2 regions of the Sinomonas sp. RB5 genome follow, and region 2 is predicted to be linked to the other one. Evidence: predicted binding sites of a transcription regulator. Region 2 holds the regulator's gene; the other holds the start of a gene.
The links. Region 2 encodes Rex, which represses fermentation and respiration genes when NADH is low (regulators of the CRP and FNR family bind a similar motif). Its sites were predicted from a motif close to CTTGTGAANNNNTTCACAAG; they were not measured.
Positions count from the first base shown of each region.

Region 1: the regulator Rex is predicted to act here: its motif matches at 4,600-4,619, upstream of ACVWWH_RS10080 (glyceraldehyde-3-phosphate dehydrogenase).

Region 1 is NZ_JBSSGJ010000007.1:96,961-104,401, forward strand. It holds gene mptB (polyprenol phosphomannose-dependent alpha 1,6 mannosyltransferase MptB) at 1-920, opposite strand, end outside; gene orn (oligoribonuclease) at 1,070-1,681, shown strand; tRNA gene ACVWWH_RS10065 (tRNA-His) at 1,798-1,870, shown strand; gene def (peptide deformylase) at 1,997-2,602, shown strand; gene ACVWWH_RS10075 (hypothetical protein) at 2,690-2,890, opposite strand; gene ACVWWH_RS10080 (glyceraldehyde-3-phosphate dehydrogenase) at 2,942-4,501, opposite strand; RNA gene rnpB (RNase P RNA component class A) at 4,649-5,047, opposite strand; gene ACVWWH_RS10090 (YaaA family protein) at 5,121-5,885, shown strand; gene ACVWWH_RS10095 (zinc ribbon domain-containing protein) at 5,902-6,636, opposite strand; gene ACVWWH_RS10100 (Nif3-like dinuclear metal center hexameric protein) at 6,698-7,441, opposite strand, start outside.
Region 2 is NZ_JBSSGJ010000001.1:150,273-157,713, forward strand. It holds gene ACVWWH_RS00695 (LuxR C-terminal-related transcriptional regulator) at 1-602, shown strand, start outside; gene ACVWWH_RS00700 (hypothetical protein) at 691-951, shown strand; gene ACVWWH_RS00705 (hypothetical protein) at 948-1,376, shown strand; gene ACVWWH_RS00710 (ANTAR domain-containing protein) at 1,431-2,153, opposite strand; gene ACVWWH_RS00715 (3-deoxy-7-phosphoheptulonate synthase) at 2,587-3,732, shown strand; gene ACVWWH_RS00720 (helix-turn-helix domain-containing protein) at 3,743-3,946, shown strand; gene ACVWWH_RS00725 (30S ribosomal protein bS22) at 4,067-4,165, shown strand; gene ACVWWH_RS00730 (HAD family hydrolase) at 4,291-5,100, opposite strand; gene ACVWWH_RS00735 (glutaredoxin family protein) at 5,155-5,409, shown strand; gene ACVWWH_RS00740 (redox-sensing transcriptional repressor Rex) at 5,550-6,302, shown strand; gene ACVWWH_RS00745 (hypothetical protein) at 6,381-7,067, opposite strand; gene ACVWWH_RS00750 (hypothetical protein) at 7,072-7,441, opposite strand, start outside.

The DNA of each region.
Region 1 (7,441 bases), on a different contig from region 2:
GCCCGGGGGCCCGCCCAGAGCAGGCCTATGAACGGCAGGACCACCGCGGTGATCGGCTTGACGCCGATGGAGAGGGTCGTCAGTGCGATCCCTGCGAGCCAGTTGCCGCGCGCCGCGTAGTAGACGCCGGCGACGGCGAAGCCGATCATGAGCGCCTCGTTGTGGGCACTGGCGATGCACGAGATGAGGAAGAGCGGGTTGGCCACCGTGAGCCAGACGGCTCGTGCGCCGTCCACCCCGTGGAGCTCGGCGAGCCGGTAGCCGTAGTACGCGCACAGTGCCACCCCGCCGAGCGCGAGGACGCGGAAGAGCAGGACGGAGAGATCGGGCTGTCCTCCGGTGAGCTGCACGATCCAGCGTTCGAACCAGAGGAAGTAGGGCCCGTAGGGGGTGCGCGTCGACGCCCAGGAGGGGTCCGTGCCGAGCTCGAGCCAGTTGTTAAGGCTCGAGATGCCGGTGTCGTAGGGGTTCAGGCCGGCCGCCATGAGCCTGCCCTGGCCCACGTAGGCGTAGACGTCCCGCGAATAGATCGGGACGGCGGCCAGGAGCGGCAGGCCCCAGAGCAGGACGGCCGCGACCGTGGGCCGGATCGTCCCGGGTCCCCAGTGGCGCAGCCGCTGCCCGAGCCTCAGCCAGGAGCGGGTGAGGAGCATGGCCCCGATCACGAGCGCGATGATGCAGGCGGTGACGCCCCACGTCTCGGTCCGCAGCATGATGAACAGCGCGGTGCGGTTGAACTGCGAGGCGTCCGCGAGCCACCCGACGCCGAAGGAGCCGACCACGATCAGCAGCGATCCGATGAATCCCTGGCCGAGGGCCCAGTGCGGGGGCTGGTTCACGCCCGCCGGAGGAACCGACGTCCACAGGGAACCCAGCCGCTCGAGAATCCTCCCGGGCAGGGCAGGGCGCTGTGAGGACATGGGTCACCCCTTCTGTCGGTGCGGGAGAGGCTCATTCTAGCATCGGCGCCCCCGCGGGGACCGGCCGGAACCGGGTGCCGCATCCCGCTTGGCGGTAGTCTGGGCCGGTGCCCATCAGCAACGAACACATTGTCTGGATCGACTGCGAGATGACCGGCCTCGACCCGGTCGCCGACGCCCTCATCGAGGTGGCGGTCCTCGTCACCGATTCGGAGCTCAACGTCCTCGGCGACGGAGTCGACGTCGTCATCAAGCCCTCCGAGGAGGCCCTGGCCGGCATGGGCGACTTCGTCCGTGCCATGCACACCGAGTCCAAGCTGCTCGACGAGCTGCCCCGCGGCATGACGATGGAGGCCGCCCAGACCGAGGTCATGGCCTACATCCGGGCGTGGGTCAAGGAGCCGAACAAGGCCCAGCTCGGCGGCAACTCCGTCGGGACCGACCGGATTTTCCTGGCCAGGGACATGCCGGAGGTGATCGAGTACCTCCACTACCGCGTCATCGACGTCTCGACCATCAAGGAGCTCGCGCGGCGCTGGTACCCGCGGGCCTACTTCCAGGCGCCGGCCAAGACCGGGAACCACCGTGCCCTGGGTGACATCCGTGACTCCATCGACGAGCTGCGCTACTACCGCGAGACGGTGTTCGTCCCCGCGCCCGGGCCGGACTCCTCGGCGGCCCGCGAAGCCGCGGAGCGGATCTCCTCGGGCGCGACCGGCACGGGGACGCCCGCGAGCCCCGAGGCCGCAGAAAAAAGTTAGTCCGGAGCCGCCGTTTTGGTCATGAGCACCGGCGCGGAGCAGGTAGACTATTTCTCGTTGCTTTCACGGGGAAGGACGGCTGAGCGAGCTCGGCCCATCTCCCGAGAGTGAACGCGGTGGGTATAGCTCAGTTGGCAGAGCGTCTGGTTGTGGTCCAGAAGGTCGCGGGTTCGAGCCCCGTTACTCACCCCGAAGAGGCCGGGTCTCCGGTCACCACGAGGCCGCCGGGGATGTCCCCCGGCGGCCTCGTCGTTGTCCCTCGCCGTCCCGTCGATCCGTGAGGGCGAATGCCCGGCACAGAACAGGAGCCGATCCGTGGCCGTCCGTCCCATCACCATCTGGGGGGAGCCTGTCCTCCACCGCCGCGCCTCCGAGGTCACCGAGTTCGACGGCGCCCTGCGGGCCCTGATCGAGGATATGCACGAGACGAACGAGGCCGCCCACGGAGTGGGCCTGGCCGCCCCGCAGATCGGCGTCGGGCTGCGGGTCTTCGTGTACAAGTTCAACAATGACGACGGCGTGCCGCCCCGTGGCGTCGTCGTCAACCCGCGCCTGACCCTCTCCAAGGTCCCCGGCGCGGCGCCGGACCCCGAGGAGGACGAGGAAGGCTGCCTCTCCTTCCCGGGCGAGGGCTACCCGCTGCAGCGCGCAGAGTGGGTCAAGGTCGAGGGGTTCGACGGCGACGGACGCCCGCTCGAGTTCGTGGCGACGGGCTGGTTCGGCCGGGTCATGCAGCACGAGTACGACCACCTCGACGGCAAGCTCTACGTGGACCGCCTGATCGACCGCTACGCGAAGAAGGCCCGGCGGGCGGCGCGCAAGCACGGGTGGGGCGTCCCCGGCCTGACGTGGATGCCCGGGGTGGACCCGGACCCGTTCGGCCATGACGACCACGACCACGACGTGCACGAGCACATCTGAGGCACGGCCCCGCGGGGCCGACCAGGACGCGCGAAGGGCGCCGCACCGGATGGTGCGGCGCCCTTCGCGCATCGTGTCGGGACGGACCTACTGCTCGCGGATGACCCGCTGGAGATCCTCGTCCGCCGCCCGCTGGAGCTCCTCCAGCTGGGCGACGCGCTCGGGACTCACGTCCCCGCGCGCGAGGGCCGCCTTCGCGTGGTCCACGAGCAGCTTTGCCTGCTTGGCGTTGGCCTTGGCGACGTCGAGCGCGTGCTCGAGCGTGCTCTCATGCTCTGTTGCTTCCATAGGTGCATCTTGCCCCTGGGCCGTCGCCGAATCCAGCTTCCCCGCCGATTGCTACCGAGATGTCGCCAGGGTGTACTCGTCGGCGGCGGTCTGCACGGGGAACGACGGCGCGTGGTCGCCGGCCATGTCCTCGAGGACACGCACCACCTGCGAGCTGTAGCCGAACTCGTTGTCGTACCAGACGTACAGCACGAGGTTCTTGCCGGTCGAGATGGTCGCGAGGCCGTCGACGATCCCGGCGCGGCGCGAGCCGACGAAGTCGCTCGAGACGACCTCGGGCGAGTCGATGTAGTCGATCTGCTTGCGCAGGTCCGAGTGCAGCGACATCTCGCGCAGGTACGCGTTGACCTCGTCCTTGGTGGTCTCGTTGTCCAGGCTGAGGTTCAGCACGGCCATCGACACATCCGGGGTGGGGACGCGGATCGCGTTGCCGGTGAGCTTGCCGGCCAGCTCGGGCAGGGCCTTGGCCACGGCCTTGGCCGCGCCGGTCTCGGTCAGGACCATGTTGAGCCCGGCGGCGCGGCCGCGGCGGTCGCCCTTGTGGAAGTTGTCGATCAGGTTCTGGTCGTTCGTGAAGGAGTGCACGGTCTCGACGTGGCCGTGGACCACCCCGTACTTGTCGTTGATGGCCTTCAGGACCGGCGTGATCGCGTTGGTCGTGCACGAGGCAGCCGTGACGATCCTGTCGGCGGCCGAGATCGAGGTGTGGTTGATCCCGTGCACGATGTTCGGCAGGTCGCCCTTGCCCGGGGCGGTCAGGAGCACGCGGGCCACGCCCTTGCTCTGAAGGTGCTGGGCCAGGCCCTCCGCGTCGCGCCACTTGCCGGTGTTGTCGACGACGATGGCGTCCTCGATGCCGTACTGCGTGTAGTCGACGGTGGCCGGGCTGTCCGAGTAGATGACCCGGATGAGCGTGCCGTTGGCGAGGATCGTGCTGTTCTCCTCGTCGACCGTGATGGTGCCCTCGAAGGCGCCGTGCACGGAGTCGCGGCGCAGGAGGCTCGCGCGCTTGATGAGGTCCTTCTCGGAGCCCTTGCGGACCACGATGGCGCGCAGCCGCAGGCCAGCGCCGCCGCCGGCGTGCTCGATGAGGATCCGCGCGACGAGGCGGCCGATCCGGCCGAAGCCGTAGAGCACCACGTCGGTGCCCTTGCGCGGGTCGGCGCCGTGCTTGCCCACGACCTCGGCGAGCTCGGCGCGCAGGAAGTCCTCGAGGGAGAGGGTCTGCCCCTCGGCCCGGAACGCCTCGTTCAGGCGCGCGATGTCGATCGAGGCGGCCCCGAGCTCAAGCGTGTCGAGGGCCTTGAGGATCGGGAGGGTCTCCTCGAGGGCGAGCTCCTCGCTGTCGATCTGGCGGGCCCAGCGGTGGGCCTTGAGCAGTCCGACCACGGACTGGTTGATGAGGCTGCGGCCGTGGACCGAGGTGACCACGTTGTTCTGGCGGTAGAGCCGGCCGATGACCGGGATCATCTCCTCCGCGGCGGCCTCGCGTCCGATCCACGTGCCGAGTGCGGTTTCCGTCGTTGTGCTCACACAGGTGCCTTTCTCTGCTTTTCGCACGCCGTCGTGCGTATACCCGCCGTGGGTGTCCAGGGGTTGGTCAGCGGGCATGAAAAGAGCCGGTCCTGCGATCGCAGAGCCCGGCCCGTGGAGAACTTCTACGTTCTCTTCCAGTGTACTGAGGCTGCCGCACGGCCGCCGCCCCAGGCCCTGTGAACCTACTCACAGCGCCCGCTGGGGGCATGCGGTAGGGGTGTGAGGACAGGCCGGCCTGTGAGCCGGGTTCTGTCTCCGCGCCGGGTTGCCCCGGCGCGGGAGGCGACCATCCATCTAGGACCGCCGTTGCCGGCGGCCTCGAGCGGCCTACCCGGGCGCTCGGGCGGGCAGCCCTCGATCGCGCCCTGTCTGGCCTTGCTCCGGGTGGGGTTTACCGAGCCTCCCCGGTCGCCCGGGGAGCTGGTGGTCTCTTACACCGCCGTTTCACCCTTACCGCGGACGCGGCGCCAGGCGCCCGTCCGCGGCGGTCTGTTCTCTGTGGCACTGGCCTGCGGGTTTCCCCGAGTGGGCGTTACCCACCACCCTGCCCTGCGGAGCCCGGACTTTCCTCGCGGCGCCCTGGCTTACGCCAGACCGCCCCGCGGTCGCCCGGCCGACCTGTCCTCTCGTTCCCAGTCTATAGGGCCGCGCTCGGCCTTCAGGTGTCCGGCCGGCCGCCGGGTACGATGCCGTGGTGCTGATCCTGCTTCCGCCCTCTGAGGGCAAGACGCCCGCGCCCTCCGGTCCCGCCGTCGACCTCGGTTCGCTGAGCTTCCCGCAGCTCGAGGTGGCCCGGAAGGAGGCACTGGAGGCCCTCGCCGAGGTGAGCGGGCGCGAGGACGCCCTCGAGGTGCTCGGCGTCGGGCCGTCGCTGGCGCACGACGTCGAGCGGAACCGGCGGCTCGCGACGGAGCCGGCGGCTCCGGCCCACGCCGTCTACTCGGGGGTGCTGTACGAGGCCCTCGGCTACGCGGGCCTGACCCCGGCGCAGCGCCGCAGGGCCGACGACTGGGTCGTCGTGGTCTCGGCGCTGTGGGGCGCGGTGGGGTTCGCGGACAGGGTTCCGGCGTACCGGCTCTCGATGTCGGCGGCCCTGCCCGGGCTCGGGCGGCTCGCCTCGTACTGGAAGCCGCTCCTCGCCGAGGCACTGGCGGAGCGCGCAGCCGGGGAGCTCGTCGTCGACTGCCGGTCGAGCACGTATGCCGCTGCCTACGCTCCCCCGCCGGCCGCGACCGTCACCGTCGACGTGTTCAGGGAGCGGAACGGGAAGCGCAGCGTCGTGAGCCACTTCGCCAAGCACCACCGAGGCGACCTGGTCAGGCACCTGCTCACGCGTCGCGGCAAGGCGCCTGCCACGCCGGAGGCCCTGCTCGCCGCCGCGGCAGAGAAGTGGGAGGCGGAGCTCATCCCTGGCACGGTGCGCCGCCCGCACTCCCTCGCGCTCGTGCTCAGGGACTGAGGGCAGGGACGCCCGCTCAGCCCCACTCGGCCGAGCGGACCAGGATGCACCCGGAGTCCGGGCAGAAGACCACATCGTCCTCGGCGGCGCCCCGGATCGCTGCCAGGTCCCCGGGGCTCAGCGCCATGCCGGAGCCCTCGGACGTTCCGTGGAAGAGTCGCGCAGCGCCCACTCCCCGCTTGGCCAGCGTCTTCTCGTAGATCCCCACGAGGCCCGGCTCGATGCCACGGGCATACTCGGCCCGCTCCTCGGCCACCGTGGCCCGCTCGGCGGCGATCGATGCGAGCTGCGCATCGAGCTCCGCGCGGAGATCCTCGCTCGCGCCGCGCGCGTCCCCGAGCGCCTCGGCCGCGGACCCCTGGGCCGCCCGCAGGCCGTCGAGCCGCTCGAGGACCTCGAGCTCGGCGTCCTCAAGGTCGCTCTGGCGCGCACGCAGCCCCGCGATGTCCTTCTGGAGGGCCTCGAGGTCCTTCGACAGGCCCCCCGCGTAGAGGCGATCCTCGTCCCGCGCGATCCGGGTGGAGGCCTCGGAGACCTTCGACTCGATCCCGGCAAGCTCCGCCTCGGCCTCCGCCACCGCCCGGTCGGCCTCGCCCGCCGCCGCCGAGGCCTGCTCGAGGGCGGCCTTCGCCGGGGCGAGCCGGGGGTCCGTCTCGAGGCTCCGGCGGCGCACCTCGAGCGAGCGCAGCCGGGCGTCCAGGGCCTGCAGCCCGAGGAGCTTGAGCTGTTCGGCGGCCGGGGCCTTGGGCATCGTTCCTCCTTAGGGGCCGCTGCCCTGGGTGGCTGGGCGGAGGCGGCCGGTGGCTGCGACTCTATCCCTCGCCCGGGGTGAGGATGAAGTCCCAGGGATCGGTGTTGATCGTCGAGACCCTGATGTCGAGGCTATGGCCCTGGTCGGTGAGCACGTTGTCGAGCGCGGAGGCGGCGGCGGGGAGCCAGAGCCACTCGCTCGCGAAGTGGCTCACGTCGATGAGGTAGGGGCGCCCGTCCGCGGACGCCTCGCGCGCCTCCGAGGCGGGGTGGTGCCGCAGGTCCGCGGTGATGTAGACGTCCGCCTCGGCCGCGCGGACGGCGTCGAACAGGCTGTCACCCGCGCCACCGCACACGGCCACGCGGCGGACGAGCCCGTCGCGGTCGCCGGAGACGCGGACGCCGCCGGCCACCGCCGGCAGGATGCCGAAGAGCCGCCCGGCGAGGTCTCCGAGGCTCGTGATCTCGCCGAGGTCGCCCACGCGCCCGATCCCCTCTTCGGGCAGGCCGGCGGCGGCCTTCGTCAGCGGCGCGACGTCGTCGAGCCCCAGCGCGTCGGCGAGCACATCGGAGACGCCGCCGACGGCGGAGTCCCCGTTCGTGTGGACGCTCACGAGGGCGGTGCCCGACTCGATGAGGCGGTGCACGGCGCGACCCTTGGGGGTGTTCGCGGCGACGCTCGTGACCCCCCGCAGCAGCAGCGGGTGGTGGGCCACGATCAGGTCCGCCTCCCATGCCGCGGCCTCCTCGATGACCTCAAGGACCGGGTCGACGCAGAACAGGATCCTGCGCACGGGCTGGGACGG
Region 2 (7,441 bases):
GGGAAGCGGGATCGGTCCGCGACAGTCTCGCCCAGGTCCCGCAGCTGGAGCCGCATGTCGCGGTCCTCGGGACGCAGCTGACGGACGGGATCGGCATCGAGGTGTGCCGCCGCCTCCGGTCCGCGGCCCCGGGCGTCCAGTGCATCATCCTCAACGACGCCCATGACGACCAGGCCGTCCTCGAAGCGGTGCTCGCGGGGGCGGCGGGATACTTCCCGAAGGACACGCCGGCCGCCACGCTCGTGGAGGCGATCGGCCGCGCGGCGGCGGGGGAGACGCTCTTCGGGCCCGGGGCGGAGGCGCGCGCGAAGGCCCGGCTCTCATCAGCCGAACCCAAGGATCCCCTCGTAGAGTCGCTGACCCCGCAGGAGCACAGGGTGCTGGACCTCATCGCCGAGGGGCTGACCAACCGGCAGATTGCCCGCGAGCTCGACCTCGCGGAGAAGACGGCGAAGAACTACGTCTCCTCGGTCCTCACCAAGCTCGGGCTCAGGCACCGGACCCAGGCCGCGCTGCATGTCGCCACCCGGAACGAGGACGGCCGGAACGGGGACGGCCGGAACGGGGACGGCCACCCTGGGGGGCCCTCGCGCGGGCGCTGAGCCACCGCTGGGACCTTTTCCCCTGTGGACCCTGGGCGCCGGGCAGCGATGCTGGATGGACGCCCGCACGTGCACGAGGAGAACCAATATGCCGCACTACGAGCTCACGTTCATCAATCCTGCCTCCCGCAGGTCGCACCCCCTCCAGTTCCGGGCAGCGTCGCCTGAGTCCGCCCGCATCCTTGCCTCGCAGCTGATCGACCATCAGCTCCGGGGCGGCCGGGTCGCCGAAGCTGTGCTCTCGGCGGCGGCCACCGCGGCCGAGTCGCTGCGGTGGAGGGACGGCGTCTGGGAGACGGACGCCGGGGCACCTGGCCAGCCGGGCGCCGAAGGAGGGGAGCGCCCGTGACGGTCTCGCCCCTGACCCCGCGCGGCCGGCGCGGCCTCCTGGCCCGCTGGGAGAGCGTCCGCACCCTGCTGGTCCTCGAGGGCGCGCCGGACGAGCGCGCCCGCACCGAGGCCGCGTGCCTCGGGGCGCTCGAGGCCTGGGACCTGATCAACCTGCGTCGCCGCCACGAGCGGGACCGGGGCAACGGAAGCGAGGCGAAGATGCTCGAGGCGGCGCTGCGGCCGCTGCAGAGCGTCGTGGTCGGCCTCCTGCGCCACCCTGGGGACACCGAGACGGCCCGCTCCGTGATCCGTGCCGCGCAGCGCCGCTTCGAGCAGGATGCGGGCCTCGGCCCGGTCCAGCGCGCTGCCGGCGCTCGCGTGGCCTACGAGGCGTTCAGCTCGCTCGATGCCCTGCTCACCTCCGGGATGCGCAGGGCCGGCTGAGCCGGGCGCGGGTCGCGCCGGCTTCAGCGTCCCCTGAAGGGCCGGCTGAGACGCTCAGTCCACGAACGCCGTCTGCGGCAGCTCGGGATGGATGCGCCGGACGAGCTCGGCGGCGACGGTGTGCAGCTTGACGTTGCGGTTGTTCGACGCCCTGCGCAGGACATCGAAGGCCTCGTCTGCCGAGCATCGGCTCTGGGCCATGATCACCCCGATCGCCACGTCGATCACGGTCCGGTTCTGCATGGCGTGGGCCCGGTGTTCGGCGAGGTCCGTCTCATCCGCGAGCCGCACCGCCATCCGCAGCGCCCACGACGCCTCATTGCGCACGCGGCCCAGCAGGGCGAGAGCAGCGCGCCGCGTCCCTGGGTCCGCAGGCGGCGTGCCGACGAGGACGAGCGCCGCCGTGGCGGAGGGCCCGGCGGGCACGGGCACCACGAGCAGGCCCGCGTCGACGCCCCAGGCGGTCCCCGACGCCCAGGCGTCGGGCAGCCGCTCCTCGGACGCCGAGCGCGAATGCTCGAGCGCGGAGGCGAGGTACACGTCGTCGTCCGCGAGGCGCTCCTGGGTGAGCCGGACGAGCGAGGGGGCCGCCCCCGCCGTCAGCACTGGCCGGTTGCGGCGGTAGACGGCCAGTGCGGTGTCAGGCTGGCCCAGCGGGGCGAGGCGGCGGCCCGTGCGGTCGGCCAGGGCGGAGAGGAACGCGTCGAGCCCGGAGTACGCCAGCAGCAGGTGGATCAGATCGTGCGTGGCGGGATATAGCTCGGGCCGGGCGGCCATCGGTGCGCTCCTTCGGGGGCACGGCCGCCGCGGGAGCGTAGGCCGTGTGGACTGAAGTCGGCCCTTTTCCTGAGCACGGGCGGCGCTCGGCGCAGCCCCGTCGATCATCTTTGACGAAAGTCCGCGAACCGGTCAAATCTCGAGGCCCCCGGGACCCGCCACGAACGCCTCGATCCACCACGGAAGAGGGGACACCCGGGGCCGGCGTCCACTATGCGGGCTGTCTTTGGCGTCCCGGCGGCCCGGGAGCTACGGTGGGCGCATGTTCAAGCGTTGGTATGCGTATTTTGCGTTGGCTCTGGAGGGCCAAGCGTAGAGTTTCGCGTACCGACTTCCAGAGCCAACAGGGCAGGGACTTCACGGTCCTTGCCCTTTGCCATATCAACGGCAGGCTCTGGACCCCGCGGGGCCTGCAGATGAAGGACAGGACCCCATGAACCCCCAGCCCGCCGCCCCGACCGCCAGCTCCGCCGCGGCCATCTCCTCCACCGGCAACCTCCGTGTCGCCGAGTTCACCGCGCTCCCGTCCCCCGAGGAGATCCTCGGCGAGCTGCCCCTCTCGGACGGCGCCGCCCGGACCGTGGCCCGCGCCCGCGACGAGGTGCGCGCCATCATGGACGGGCTGGACGACAGGCTCCTCGTGATCGTGGGGCCCTGCTCCATCCACGACCCCGAGGCGGGCCTCGACTACGCGCGGCGACTGGCCGGCGTCGCCCGCGGACACCGCGAGGACCTGCTCGTGGTGATGCGGACGTACTTCGAGAAGCCGCGCACCACCGTGGGCTGGAAGGGGCTCATCAACGACCCCCACCTGGACGGGAGCCACGACATCCCCGCCGGGCTGCGCACCGCGCGGCGCTTCCTCCTCGACGTCCTCGCGCTCGGGCTCCCCACGGCCACCGAATTCCTTGAGCCCATCAGCCCGCAGTACACCGCGGACGCGATCGTCTGGGGCGCGATCGGCGCCCGGACCACGGAGAGCCAGATCCACCGCCAGCTCGTCTCCGGCCTCTCGATGCCGGTCGGCTTCAAGAACGGCACCGACGGCGGGCTCGGGGTCGCCGTCGACGCGTGCGGGGCCGCGGCCGCCGCGCAGGCCTTCCTCGGGATTGACGACGCCGGCCGGGCCGCCCTCGTGGAGACCGCCGGCAACCCCGACACCCACCTCATCCTCCGCGGGGGATCCGCGGGGCCGAACTACGGCGCCGAGCACGTCGCCGCGGCCTCTGCCCGGATGGCGGGCAAGGGACTCAACCCGCGCCTCATCGTGGACGCGAGCCATGCCAACAGCGGCAAGGACCACCACCGCCAGGCCGAGGTGGCCCTCGAGATCGGCGCGGAGCTCGCCGCGGGCGGCGAAGCGGCCGGTGCGGTGGCCGGCGTCATGCTCGAGAGCTTCCTCGTGGGCGGGGCCCAGCCGCTCGACGTGGCCGAGTTCGCTGCCGGCCGTGCGCAGCTCGTCTACGGGCAGAGCGTGACCGACAAGTGCATGGAGTGGGGCGTCACCGAGCAGGTCCTCGATCAGCTCGCGGGAGCCGTTCGGGCCCGCCGCGTTCCCAAGGGCCACTCCAGCAACTAGAGTTGTTTGTATGTCTGATTTCTCCTCGTCGCGGTTCCTCACAGTCGCTGAGGTCGCGGAGATGATGCGGGTGTCGAAGATGACGGTCTACCGTCTGGTGCACTCGGGGGAGATGCCTGCCGTGCGCTTCGGCCGCTCCTACCGGGTTCCGGAGGCCGCGGTCGAGCAGTACCTGAAGAACTCGGTCGTGGACGGCAGGACCGAGTCGGCCTGACGCGTACGGTATCCTGTTCAGGAACGTTTTACGTCACGTCACCAGCAGTTGGTTGAACGGCGCCCCTGTGCGCGACCCGGCCAGCAGCCCGGGGCACCAACTACCGGTAAGGAACTTTTCATGGGTTCGGTTATCAAGAAGCGCCGCAAGCGCATGGCCAAGAAGAAGCACCGCAAGCTGCTTCGCAAGACTCGTCACCAGCGCCGCAACAAGAAGTAGGCGCCCGCCCCTGAGGGGCGATGGTGGGTGGGGCCCGTTCCCTTCGTGGGAGCGGGCCTCACGTGCGTCCGGGCACCTTCCTTCCCACGGGGTGACTTCGCGGGAGAGGGGGCAGCCGGGTACAGCTACCGGCGGAAGCGGGCGTAGCCGCGCCACAGCCCGTACAACGCGCCGCCGACGGTGGCGGCCTTGAGCCCGAGCGTCGCGGCCCGGCGCCCGGCGCGGAAGTCGTAGATGGGCCAGTTGTGCGCATGCGCGTGCGCGCGCAGGCGCGCATCGGGATTGATGGCCACGGGGTGCCCCACGAGGGTCAGCAGCGGGATGTCATTGTGCGAGTCCGAGTAGGCCCAGCAGCGGTCGAGGTCGAGGCCCTCCCGCTCGGCGAGCTCTGCGGCGGCGGTCGCCTTGGCCTTCCCGTGCAGGATCTCGCCCACGAGCCGGCCGGTGTAGGCGCCGTCCTCGATCTCGCCCACCGTCCCGAGCGCGCCGGTGAGCCCCAGGCGGTCGGCGATGACGGAGGCGACCTCGATCGGCGTGGCCGTCACGAGCCACACCCGCCGGCCCACGCGCAGGTGCTGCTCGGCGAGGGCCTTGGTGCCGGGCCAGATGCGTGACTCGATGAATTCGTCGTAGACCTCGTGGCCGATCGTCTCGACGTCTACCGCGAGGATCCCGGCTCCGAGCGCGAGGGCCGAGGCCTCGATCGAGCGGACGTCCTCGAGGCTCTCGCCGCGGAACAGGAACGCCACGTGCTTCCAGGCGAAGCCGGCAGCGTCGCGGAGGGTGAAGGCGCCGCGTTCGTACATCTTGCGCGCCACGTGGAAGAGGCTGGCCCCCTTCATGAGGGTGTTGTCCACGTCGAAGAAGGCTGCCTCGCCCGGGCGCCCGAGGGGCGCGGGGCGCACTGGATCCAGCGCCTTCTTCTCTGCGGGCATGGTCCGAGTCTAGCGATTCACGGCTCCGCCACGGTCGCGCGCTACCGTGGAGGCATGCGCATCCCCGAGATCGTCCTCGTGACGAAGAGCCAGTGCCACCTCTGCGAGGCGGCGCGGGACGTGGTCGGACGGGTGGCGTCGGACGCCGGCCTCGGCTGGGAGGAGCGCAGCATCGATGACGACCCGGCCCTGCACGACCGCTTCGCCGAGGAGGTGCCCGTGGTGCTCGTCGACGGGGTCCAGCGCGACTTCTGGCGGATCAACGAGGCCCGCCTGCGCCGGACCGTCGAGGCGGCCCGCCAGGACTGAGTCCCAGCGCCCGGCCCGGCGCCCCGCAGCCCTTTTGGCGGCCGCCCCGCCCCGGTCCTAGAGTGAATGGGGCCGCCCAGACGGCGGCGACCGAGCGTATCGCGCGACAGGCGCAAGGCCCGCGAGGGAATGAGGTGGCAGTGGCAGGACGGTCCCAGTCGGGGAGCCGAGGCGCCGCGCCCGCGCCCGACGGGAAGCAGCTTCCGCCCGCGGTCGTCTCCCGCCTGACCGTCTATCTGCGCGCGCTGAACTCCTTCCTGGCGGACGGCGTGGACCGGGTCTCCTCGGACGCACTCGCCGAGGCGTCCGGCGTCAGCTCCGCGACGCTGCGCAAGGACCTCTCCCAGCTCGGCTCCTACGGCACGCGCGGCGTGGGGTACGAGGTCGAGAACCTCCGCCAGCACCTCTCCGTGGCGCTCGGCCTGACGCGCGACTGGCGGGTCGCGATCGTGGGCGCCGGCAACCTCGGCCGTGCCCTGGCCCGCTACGGCGGCTTCGGCACCCGCGGCTTCGACGTCGTCGCGCTGCTCGACACGGACCCGCAGATCATCGGCAACGAGATCGGCTGGCTCCGGATCTCCGACGCGGCCAACCTCGAGGCCGTCTTCCAGCGCACCCGCGCGAACATGGCGGTCCTCGCCCTCCCGGCGTCCGTGGCCCAGGCCGTGTGCGACCGCGTCGTCGCGGCGGGCGTCCGCAGCATCCTCAGCTTCGCGCCGACGATCCTCCAGGTGCCGCCCGGAGTGACGCTGCGGAAGGTGGACATGGCCACCGAGCTCCAGATCCTCGCCTACCACGCCCAGCGCGGGGAGGCCGGAGGGGAGACGGGGGCCTCTTCGGACCCCGACCCGAGGTACGACGCCGCCCCCCACCCGGGCGGGCAGCCCGCCTGAGGTGGGGGCCGGCGTCGTGCGCCGACTCCCGCGGGGCGTCAGGAAGCGGGGGCGCCGGCACGCCGGGGCGCCGCGTGCTCAGCGCAGGTAGCCGCCGCCGAGCTTGGCCGCACGGCGCGCGGCGATGTACTGGCTCGAGGGGCGCAGCCACGTGAGCACCGCCGCGGCGATGTACAGGGCCGCGGAGAGGAACCCGAGCACGTACACGAAGGCCGGCAGGGGGAAGGTGCGCGCGGTCGGGAGCGCCGTGGCGATGGCGAAGTTGACCACGTAGCCGAGGAGCGAGAGGCCCGCGAACACGGTCAGCAGGATGCGCACCCAGTTCATGCCGGCCCGGATCCCGAGCGCGAGCAGCACGGTGACCGCGACGCCGATGAGCGCGGAGATCCACAGCACGGGGGTCATGATGGCCGTGAACTGGCTGGCGAAGGCGACCGCGCTGGCCCGGTTGGCCCGCGTGGTGGACTGCATGAGGGCGGTGTGCATGTAGGTGCCCATCCAGTCGACGATCGCCGGGATCCCCGCGAGCGGTGCGACGGAGCTCGCGATGAGGAACCAGACCGCGAGCGTGATGGTCAGCGGGCGGGCGATGCCGACGGCGGGCATCCCGGGGAAGGATCCGCTGGGCAGCTGGCTCGGCCAAGGACCCTGGTACGAGCCCTGCGGCGGGGGAGGGCCGTAGTCCGGCGCTCCGTGCGGAGGGGGCCCCGGCTGGTACGCCGGGGGGCCGGACTGGTACGGGGGCGGCGTGGGCTGCTGGCTCATGGCGTCACTGTCCGTAGGGGTTGCCGAAGGTGGGTCCCTTCGGGGTGGTGTAGGGGTTGGCGAACTGGTTCTGGGCGGCGAGGAAGGCCGTCACCGCAGGCCGGAACAGGAGAACGACCGAGGCGACCGCGAGGCCGATGGTGATGAGGGAGAAGACCCCGCCCGCGAGGAACGCGCCGAGGGTGAGGCAGAGGAAGACGGTCCCGAGGATCCGCGCCCAGCGCCGGCCCCGCATCAGGAACACCCCGCAGAGCACGAGCACGGCGGCGTTGACCACGACCCCTGCCATGGCGAGCCACACGAAGGTGCTGATGATCTGGCGGAACTGCTCGAAGGTGATGCCCGACGACGCGCCGCCGGCGTCGTCGAAGAGG